DNA from 2 places in the Streptomyces sp. 8N706 genome. Region 2 is predicted to be linked to the other one. Evidence: riboswitches for the same ligand, from Rfam matches in the RefSeq annotation. Region 2 holds a riboswitch; the other holds the start of a gene.
What was found. Region 2 has a riboswitch for glycine ahead of gcvT (glycine cleavage system aminomethyltransferase GcvT). Riboswitches for the same ligand answer to the same signal wherever they lie in the genome.

Region 1: another riboswitch for glycine. It lies ahead of gcvP (aminomethyl-transferring glycine dehydrogenase); the one in region 2 lies ahead of gcvT (glycine cleavage system aminomethyltransferase GcvT).

The regions. Positions count from the first base shown of each region.
Region 1 covers NZ_JBQQBW010000033.1:56,214-61,293, reverse strand. Annotated here, with positions in the region: gene ACTWQE_RS15145 (DNA polymerase IV) at 1-1,036, shown strand, start outside; gene ACTWQE_RS15140 (PRC-barrel domain-containing protein) at 952-1,329, opposite strand; glycine riboswitch at 1,442-1,537, shown strand; gene gcvP (aminomethyl-transferring glycine dehydrogenase) at 1,724-4,609, shown strand; gene ACTWQE_RS15130 (DUF5999 family protein) at 4,725-4,931, opposite strand.
Region 2 covers NZ_JBQQBW010000058.1:14,325-19,404, forward strand. Annotated here, with positions in the region: gene glyA (serine hydroxymethyltransferase) at 1-1,111, opposite strand, end outside; gene gcvH (glycine cleavage system protein GcvH) at 1,146-1,523, opposite strand; gene gcvT (glycine cleavage system aminomethyltransferase GcvT) at 1,694-2,824, opposite strand; glycine riboswitch at 2,873-2,982, opposite strand; glycine riboswitch at 2,983-3,088, opposite strand; gene ACTWQE_RS21230 (AAA family ATPase) at 3,224-3,919, shown strand; gene ACTWQE_RS21235 (enhanced serine sensitivity protein SseB) at 4,189-4,974, shown strand.

The sequences.
Region 1 (5,080 bases), on a different contig from region 2:
GGACGGTCTTGTGCTGATCACGCCGGGCAGCGAGCGCGAGATGCTGGCTCCGATGACGGTCCGCACACTTCCCGGTGTCGGGCCCGCCACCGCCGAGCATCTGCGCCGGGCCGGCATCCACACCGTCGGCGAGATCGTGGAGGCGGGCGAGGACGAACTCGTACGGCTGCTGGGCAAGGCGCACGGCAGCTCGCTGCACTCGATGGCGAGCGGCCGCGACGACCGACCCGTGGTCGCGGAGCGGGACGCCAAGTCGGTCTCGGTGGAGGACACCTTCGATGTCGATCTGCACGACCGGGCACAGGTGCGGGCGCAGGTCGGGCGGCTGGCGGACCGCTGTGTGCAGCGTCTGCGCTCCGCCGGGCGCTCCGGACGCACGGTGGTCCTCAAGGTCCGTCGGTACGACTTCTCCACCCTGACCCGCTCCGAGACCCTCCGGGGGCCCACCGACGAACCGGCGGTCATCCGGGAGGCGGCGGGGCGCCTCCTCGAGTCCGTGGACACCACGGGCGGTGTGCGGCTGCTGGGTGTCGGGGTGACGGGGCTGGCGGACTTCACCCAGGAGGACCTCTTCGCGCAGGCGGCAACGGCGCAGGCGGCGACCGGGCGGCCGGCGACCGGGCAGGCTTCGTCCGCGGAGGCGGCAGCGGCTGCGGAGAGCGTTCTGGGGGGCCCTGAGCCGGACGAGGGCGCTCATCATCCCGCGCCGCCCCCTCCGCCGGGCGCGGAGGAAGCCGCGCCGGAGCAGGCTCGCCGATGGGTGCCGGGCCATGACGTACGCCACGCGGAGCTCGGCAGCGGCTGGGTGCAGGGCAGCGGGGTCGGGCGGGTCACCGTACGGTTCGAGCAGCCGTGGTCGGCGCCCGGACGGGTGCGCACCTTCCCCGTGGACGACCCCGCCCTGGAGCCGTCCGAGCCCTTGCCCCTGGTGCCGGACCCGGCGCGGGACGATCAGTCGTCGTTGCCCGCGATACGCCCGAAGTCCTGGTCATCGGAGCCCGGCTCGTCGCCCGGGGCCGTCGCGTCCAGACCGTAGTGGTGGTAGAGCTGCAACTCCTGCTCCGGGGAGAGGTGCCGGCCCACCCCGAAATCAGGGGCATCCTTGATCAGTGCCCGGCGGTACGGAACGCGCAGGGTGTCGTCGATGACCTCGCTGGGCTCCAGGGGCACGAAGGCGTCGCGGCCGAACAGGCCGGTGCGCACCGCCGCCCACTCCGGACGGCCCGTCGCGTCGTCCAGATACACCTCGTCCACGGTGCCGATCTTCGCACCGTCGAGGTCGAAAGCCTTGCGGCCGATCAGGCTCCGCGGATCGATATCGGTCTGCACGATTCCTCCAACTGCTCGCGGATCCCCTGGAGACAACGAAAGGCCACATCGTGCCCCCCGGCCACTCGAACGACCTGGGCGGAGGTCCACTGGTACGCTGGCAAACGGCTGCAGACCCCGTGCGGGAGAGTCCTCCACCAGCAATCGGAGGCGCCGAAGGAGCAAATCCTCCCCGGAATCTCTCAGGCACCCGTACCGCACGGACGAGGTCACTCTGGAAAGCAGGGCGGGCATCGGCCGTGTATGCGCCGGAACCCCTCCTCACCGACGGTGAAAGCCGGGCCGCCCCGTGCGGGCCGGTGAAGCTCTCAGGTCGAGATGACAGAGGGGGAGGCCATCCGGGTACCCGCCGTGGTGCCCCTCGCAGGTCGCGTCGACCAGGAGGCCTCCGCAGATGACCGCCAACCGCATCCCACTCTCCGAGCTGGAGCGTGGCATTCCGTTCGAGCAGCGCCATATCGGTCCCAACGGCGAGGCGCAGGCGAAGATGCTCGCCCATGTGGGCTACGGCTCACTCGACGAGCTCACGGCCGCCGCCGTGCCCGATGTGATCAAGAGCGCCGAGGCCCTCGATCTGCCGCGGGCGCGCACCGAGGCGGAGGTCCTCGCCGAGCTGCGCGGCCTGGCGGACCGCAATCAGGTGCTGACGCCGATGATCGGACTCGGCTACTACGGCACCTTCACCCCGCCGGTGATCCTTCGCAATGTCATGGAGAACCCCGCCTGGTACACGGCTTACACGCCGTACCAGCCGGAGATCTCCCAGGGCCGCCTCGAGGCGCTGCTGAACTTCCAGACGGTCGTCGCCGACCTCACCGGCCTGCCCACCTCGGGCGCCTCGCTCCTCGACGAGGGCACGGCCGCCGCCGAGGCGATGGCGCTCTCCCGCCGCGTCGGCAAGGTCAAGGAGGGGGTCTTCCTGATCGACGCCGACTGTCTGCCCCAGACCATCGCGGTCATCGAGACCCGCGCCGAACCGGCCGGTGTGGAGGTCGTCGTCGCCGATCTCTCCGACGGCGTTCCGGCGGACGTCGCCGAGCGCGGGGTATTCGGTGTGCTGCTGCAGTACCCGGGCGCCTCCGGCCGGGTCAGGGACCTCCGACCGGTGATCGAGCGGGCACACGAACTGGGGGCGATCGTCACCGTCGCCGCTGACCTCCTCGCCCTCACCCTGCTCACCTCGCCCGGCGACCTCGGCGCGGACATCGCCGTCGGCAGCAGCCAGCGCTTCGGCGTGCCCATGGGCTTCGGCGGCCCGCACGCCGGCTTCATGGCCGTACGCGAGAAGTTCGCCCGCAACCTGCCGGGCCGGCTCGTCGGCGTCTCCGTGGACGCCGACGGCAACAAGGCGTACCGGCTGGCTCTCCAGACCCGTGAGCAGCACATCCGTCGTGAGAAGGCCACGAGCAACATCTGCACCGCGCAGGTCCTGCTCGCCGTGATGGCGGGCATGTACGCCGTCCACCACGGCCCGGACGGGCTCGCGGACATCGCCCGGCGCACCCACCGCTACACCGTGCTCCTCGCCGAAGGCCTGCGGGCCGGAGGCGTCGAGATCGTGCACAGCGCGTACTTCGACACGCTGACCGCGCGTGTCCCCGGGCGTGCCGCCGAGATCGTGGCCGCCGCCCGCGAGGCCGGGGTCAACCTGCGCCAGGTCGACGCCGATCTGGTCGGCATCGCCTGTGACGAGACCACCGGCCGTGACCAGCTGGCCGCCGTGTGGGGCGCCTTCGGTGTCGCGGCGGACGTGGAGGAGCTGGACGCCGTCGTGCAGGAGACGCTGCCGGGCGCCCTGCTGCGCCACGACGACTACCTCACCCACCCGGTCTTCCACCAGCACCGCTCCGAGACGGCGATGCTGCGCTATCTGCGCCGCCTCTCCGACCGTGACTACGCGCTGGACCGCGGCATGATCCCGCTCGGCTCCTGCACGATGAAGCTCAACGCGACCGCGGAGATGGAACCGGTCACCTGGCCGCAGTTCGCGGCGCTCCACCCGTTCGCGCCCGTCGAGCAGGCCGAGGGCTACCTCACCCTCATCCACGAGCTCGAGGAGCACCTCGCCGAGGTCACCGGCTACGACACCGTTTCCCTCCAGCCGAACGCGGGCTCACAGGGCGAGCTGGCCGGACTGCTGGCCGTACGGGCGTACCACCGGGCCAACGGTGACACGCAGCGCACCGTCTGCCTCATCCCCTCCTCCGCGCACGGCACCAACGCCGCCAGCGCCGTGATGGCAGGGATGAAGGTGGTGGTGGTCAAGACCCGCGAGGACGGGGACGTCGACGTCGAGGACCTGCACGCCAAGATCGAGAAGCATGGCCACGAGCTGGCCGTACTGATGGTCACCTACCCCTCCACGCACGGCGTGTTCGAGGAGCACATCACCGACGTCTGCGCGGCCGTGCACGACGCGGGCGGCCAGGTGTACGTGGACGGCGCCAACCTCAACGCGCTGGTGGGACTGGCCAAGCCGGGCCGGTTCGGCTCGGACGTCTCGCATCTGAACCTGCACAAGACCTTCTGCATCCCGCACGGCGGTGGCGGCCCCGGCGTCGGCCCCGTCGCCGTGCGGGCGCATCTCGCGCCGTACCTGCCGAACCACCCGCTCCAGCCGGCCGCCGGTCCGGAGACGGGTGTGGGCCCGATTTCCGCCGCTCCGTGGGGATCCGCGGGCATCCTGCCGATCTCCTGGGCGTACGTCCGGCTGATGGGCGCCGAGGGGCTGCGGAGGGCCACCCAGATGGCCGTTCTCGGCGCCAACTACATCGCCAAGCGCCTCGAGCCGCACTACCCGGTGCTCTACACCGGCCCGAACGGGCTGGTCGCCCATGAGTGCATCGTCGACCTGCGTCCGCTCACCAAGGCGACGGGGGTGAGCGTCGACGATGTCGCCAAGCGGCTGATCGACTACGGGTTCCACGCTCCGACGATGTCGTTCCCGGTGGCCGGGACGCTGATGATCGAGCCGACGGAGAGCGAGGACCTCACCGAGCTGGACCGCTTCTGCGAGGCGATGATCGCGATACGGGCCGAGATCGATCGGGTCGGCTCGGGGGAGTGGCCCGCGGATGACAACCCGCTGCGCAACGCCCCGCACACCGCGGCCGCGCTGAGTGACGGGTGGGAGCGTCCGTACAGCCGTGAGACGGCGGTCTTCCCGGCCGGAGTCCCGGCGGCGGACAAGTACTGGCCGCCGGTGCGGCGGATCGACGGGGCCTTCGGCGACCGTAATCTGGTCTGCTCATGCCCGCCGGTGGAGGAGTACGACGACTGACGCGGCCGTCCTTGCGCGGACTACGTCGGGGCCGGTTCGGCGGACTGCGCCGGGCCGGCCCCGTCGTGTTCCCGGTGGTCGTGCCGTTCCCCGGTGGTGCGTGGCGTGCCGCGGGTCAGGCGGCGGTCACCACCCGCTCGCTGCCGAGCGGTCGGTGCGGGTTGATGATCTTGCCATCCGGCAGCAGCTCCCCGGTGTCCTCGAAGAGCAGGACGCCGTTGCACAGCAGGCTCCAGCCCTGCTCCGGGTGGTGCGCCACGGGATGGGCGGCCTCCCGGTCGGCGGAGTCGGCGGTCGGGCAGGGAGGCTGGTGCTGGCACATGGTCGGGTTCTTTCGCTGCGGTGTGGTCGATGCCCTGGGGCTCGATGGGTTCATGGTGCCGTCCCCCGTATCGGTCGGTCGTCCCAGTGTTGCCCCACGGACGGGATTCCGCAGGGATTTCCCAGGAGCTGTCCTTACTGCTTGATGAC
Region 2 (5,080 bases):
CCGGGGTGCCGATCCGCAGGCCCGAGGTGACCATCGGGGGCCGCGGGTCGTTCGGGATGGCGTTGCGGTTGACCGTGATGCCGACCTCGTGGAGGCGGTCCTCGGCCTGCTGCCCGTCCAGCTCGGAGTTACGCAGGTCCACCAGGACCAGATGCACATCCGTGCCGCCGGACAGCACGGAGACACCGGCCTCGGTGACGTCGGAGCGGGTCAGGCGCTCGGCGAGGATCCGCGCGCCCTCCAGGGTGCGGTGCTGGCGCTCCTTGAACTCCTCCGAGGCCGCCACCTTGAAGGCCACGGCCTTCGCCGCGATGACGTGCTCCAGCGGGCCGCCCTGCTGGCCGGGGAAGACCGCGGAGTTGATCTTCTTCGCCAGTTCGGCGGTGGAGAGGATGACACCGCCGCGGGGGCCGCCGAGGGTCTTGTGGGTGGTGGTGGTGACGACATGGGCGTGCGGCACCGGGCTCGGGTGCAGGCCCGCGGCCACCAGGCCCGCGAAGTGCGCCATGTCGACCATGAGGTACGCGCCGACCTCGTCGGCGATCCTCCGGAACGCCGCGAAGTCCAGCTGGCGGGGGTAGGCGGACCAGCCCGCGATGATCAGCTTCGGCCGGTGCTCCTTGGCCAGGCGCTCGACCTCGTCCATGTCGACCTGGTTGGTCTTCTCGTCCACGTGGTACGCGGCGACGGTGTAGAGCTTGCCGGAGAAGTTGATCTTCATGCCGTGGGTCAGGTGCCCCCCGTGGGCGAGGTTCAGACCCAGGATGGTGTCACCGGGGGAGAGCAGGGCGAACATCGCGGCGGCGTTCGCCTGCGCTCCGGAGTGCGGCTGGACGTTGGCGTGCTCGGCCCCGAACAGCGCCTTGATCCGGTCGATCGCCAGCTGCTCCACGACGTCGACGTGCTCACAGCCGCCGTAGTAGCGGCGGCCGGGGTACCCCTCGGCGTACTTGTTGGTGAGCACCGAGCCCTGCGCCTCGAGGACGGCGGCCGGAGCGAAGTTCTCCGAGGCGATCATCTCGAGGGTGGACTGCTGGCGGTGCAGCTCGGCGTCGACGGCCGCGGCGACGTCCGGGTCGAGCTCGTGCAGGGACTGGTTGAGAAGCGACATCAGGATCCCATTCAGGTGGGGCGCGGGGCGGGGGTCAGTTGCCGGTGAAGGCGGTGTACTCGTCGGCGGACAGCAGGTCCGACGGCTCGTCGCTGACCCTCACCTTGAACAGCCAGCCGCCCTCGAAGGGGGCGGAATTCACCAGCGCGGGGTCGTCCACGACGTCCTGGTTCACCTCGGTGACCTCGCCGGACACCGGGGCGTACAGGTCGCTGACGGACTTGGTCGACTCCAGCTCGCCACAGGGCTCGCCCGCGGTGACGGCGTCGCCGACCTCCGGGAGCTGGACGTAGACGACATCACCGAGCGCGTCGGCGGCGTGCGCGGTGATGCCCACGGTCGACACACCGTCCTCGGCGGCGGTGAGCCACTCGTGCTCCTTGCTGTAGCGCAGCTGCTGGGGGTTGCTCATGACCTGATTCTCCTGGATGCGGGGGCGTGCTCGGATACGGGGTCTTGACAGGTGGGACGGGCGTGACGAGAGCAACGTGACAGAAGCGTCCTCCGAGCCCGTCAGCGGTGGCTTCCGGGCGTCGGCGCCGGCCCTTTGGGGAAGTCGGCGCCCAGCCCTGGTGGAAGGTCTCAGCGCCGGCGCTTGTAGAACGGCAGCGCGACGACCTCGTACGGCTCGTGGCTGCCCCGGATGTCGACCGCCACGCCCCCGGTGCCGGGCTCGGCGTGAGCCGCGTCCACATACGCGATGGCGATCGGCCGGCCCAGCGTCGGGGACGGAGCGCCCGAGGTCACCTCGCCGATGACGGTGCCGGAACCGGTGGAGACGACCGGGTATCCGGCGCGCGGGACCCGGCGGCCCTCGGCGACCAGGCCGACCAGCGTGCGCGGCGGGGCCTCCCCGGCCCGCTTCGCGGCGGCCTCCAGGGCCTCGCGCCCGACGAAGCGGCCGTCGTTGGTGGTCTTCTCGAACTTCACGACCCGGCCCAGCCCCGCGTCGAAGGGCGTGGTGGACCGGGTGAGCTCATGCCCGTACAGCGGCATGCCCGCCTCCAGCCGCAGTGTGTCGCGGCAGGACAGTCCGCAGGGGACCAGGCCGGCGTCCCGGCCCGCCTCGGTCAGCGCCTGCCACAGCGTCTCGGCGTCCCCGGGCGCGACGAAGAGCTCGAAGCCGTCCTCGCCGGTGTAACCGGTACGGGCGATCAGCGCGGGCACACCGGCGACGGTCCCGGGCAGACCCGCGTAGTACTTCAGCCCGTCCAGGTCGGCGTCGGTCAGCGACGCGAGAATGCCGGGGGACTCCGGACCCTGGACGGCGAGCAGCGCGTACGCCTCCCGGTCGTCGCGGACGGCCGCGTCGAAGCCCCCGGCACGCTCGGTGAGCGCGTCCAGGACGACCTGCGCGTTGGAGGCGTTGGCCACCACCATGAACTCTTCGTCGGCGAGCCGGTAGACGATCAGGTCGTCGAGGATGCCGCCCTCGGCGTCGCAGATCATGGTGTAGCGGGCGCGGCCGGGGGCGAGCGCGGAGAGATGGCCGACGAGCGCGTAGTCGAGCAGCTCACCGGCCTGGGGGCCGGTCAGGGTGATCTCGCCCATGTGGGAGAGGTCGAAGAGGCCGGCGCGGGTGCGGACCGCCAGATGCTCCTCGCGCTCACTGCCGTAGCGCAGCGGCATGTCCCAGCCGGCGAAGTCGGTCATGGTCGCCCCGAGCCTGCGATGCAGCGCGTCGAGGGAGGTACGGCGTGGGGAATCGGTCATCTTCAGGCTCCCGGGCAGGGGTGGTGAGGCTCTGTCGACATGAACACAGCCTCCCCATCTGTCATCGGAACCTGAGAGGTTCGCCACGACCCCGCAGAGGGGTTACGGCTTGCACCTTGGGTGGAGCCGCACCGCGGCGGCCCGCTTTTCAGATGTGCCTCGCCCGCGCGGTACGGGGCCTGAGAGATTCAAGGGAGGACTTGCTCCTTCGGCGCCCCGGCGCCCGGCTCACTGCCGGTCCGGGGACTCTCCCGCGCGGGTTACAAGCGGCCGGTATGGAGTTTGCGGGGCACATCATTGCATGGCTGTGACACATTCGGGCCGTTCAGGTGAGGGTGACGCGGTTGTATGGCATTACCTTTTCTTGAAACTGCCGCAGTGACCGGACCTAGGAGGACGATCACGGTGCAGAGGCACGGAGCGTGTGCGACAACAGGGGCCGCCGGGTTCGGCGCCGTCCCCCCGCAGGCGGCGCCGCCCACGTCGGCGGTCGTCAGGCCGGGGCGGCGCGGGCCGACCACGGATCTGCGGGGCCGGCGGGTGAGCGAGCTGCGCTACCCGGCCGGTGACGTGGTCGTCGTCTCCGGGCTCCCGGGGAGCGGCAAGAGCACCTTGATCAAACGGGCGGCCGCCGCGCTGGACCGCCGCGGAGGGGCCGTACGCCGGATCGACTCGCAGGATACCCGGGACCGCTGGGAGCACCGGGCGCCGACGCTGCTGCCGTACGCCCTCTACCGCCCCCTGGTCCGCCTGGCCCACTACGCCGGGCTGCGCCGGGCGCTGCGCTCCGGCGACAGCGTCGTGGTGCACGACTGCGGCAGTCTCGCGTGGGTGCGCCGCTGGCTGGCGCGCGACGCCCGCCGCCGGGGGCGGTCCCTGCATCTGGCACTGCTGGATGTACCGCCGGAGACCGCCCTGGAGGGCCAGGCGTCGCGCGGACGGGGCGTCTCCGGGTACGCCTTCGGGCGGCACCGGCGTGCGGTGGGGCGGCTCGTCGGGGACATGGAGAGCGGACAACCGCCGCGCGGCTGTGCCTCAGCCGTGCTGCTGGACCGCGGTACGGCGAGTGCCCTGAGCGGTATCGCCTTCGAGTGAGCGCGCGGACCCCGCCGCTGCCGGATCCCGCCGTACGGAAGGACCGCGGGCCGAGCCGTGCGGACGGACGGCGCCGTGCGGACGGGCAGCGGTACCGGGCGTACGGAGGAATCAGGCGGGAGGATACGGAGTCCGGCCCCGTTGATTTGCCCACTACGTCCGGAGTGCGCGGGGCCGTGTCACAGATTCGGGACGCCCCGGGGAGCAGCGGGACAGCCAGCCGTTAAGGTGCGTGTGCAGTTCGGACGAGACGGGGTTGGTGGGGCCCGATGAGCATGACGGAGCAGCACGGCTATTCCATGCCTGCCGGCGGGATTCCCCCGGCCGGTTTCCCGGGCAATGAACTCGAGGAGGTGCTCGCCGCCTCGCTCGGTGTCCCCGGCGCCGGAGCCCGGCTGGTCGAGGTGCTCGGCCGCAGTCATGTCTGGGTGCCGCTGCCGAACGGCGGCAGCCGTGAGAGCCGGGACCTGGACCTGCCGACCATGGAGATCGAAGGCGCCGCGTACGTCCCGGTCTTCAGCTCCGAGCAGCAGTTCCTCCAGGTCGTCGGCTCCCATATGTCCTTCACCATCGCGCCCGCCCGTGAGTTCGCCCGCGGACTGCCGCCGCAGCTGGGTATCGCCGTCAATCCCGGTGGCGCGGTCGGCGTCCCGCTGCCGCCGCCCGCGGTCGCCGAGCTGTGCCGGGCGGGCCGCACCGAGCTCGACGGCCCCACCAGCGGCGGCCGGGTGCGGATGTTCGAACCGGACTGGCAGGCCGAACCCGTCGACTTCCTCGCCGCCGCCGCCGGGGAGTTCGCCGTCACCGGGCTGGTCCGCACCGCCCGCCGCGCCCTCGCCAGCGTCGAGGGCGACGCCCCCGCGCTCTTCGTCGGTGTCGAACTCATCCGCTGTGAACCCGAGGACCGGGCCGCGGTGATGGAGGCGCTCGGACGCGCGCTCGGCGCGGTCCCGGTGCCCTGGCCCGTACAACTGGTACTGCTGGACATCGCGCAGGATCCGGTCGGCTACTGGATGCTGGAGCGGGTGCGCCCGTTCCACACCGCGGACCGCTGAGCACGACCCGCACGTACCGCCGGTAGCACACCAAGACCGGCGACGAGGGACTCGTAAGCTGGTTGCATGACCGGGCGGGGTGCACCGATGTGCCCTGAAAAGGTGC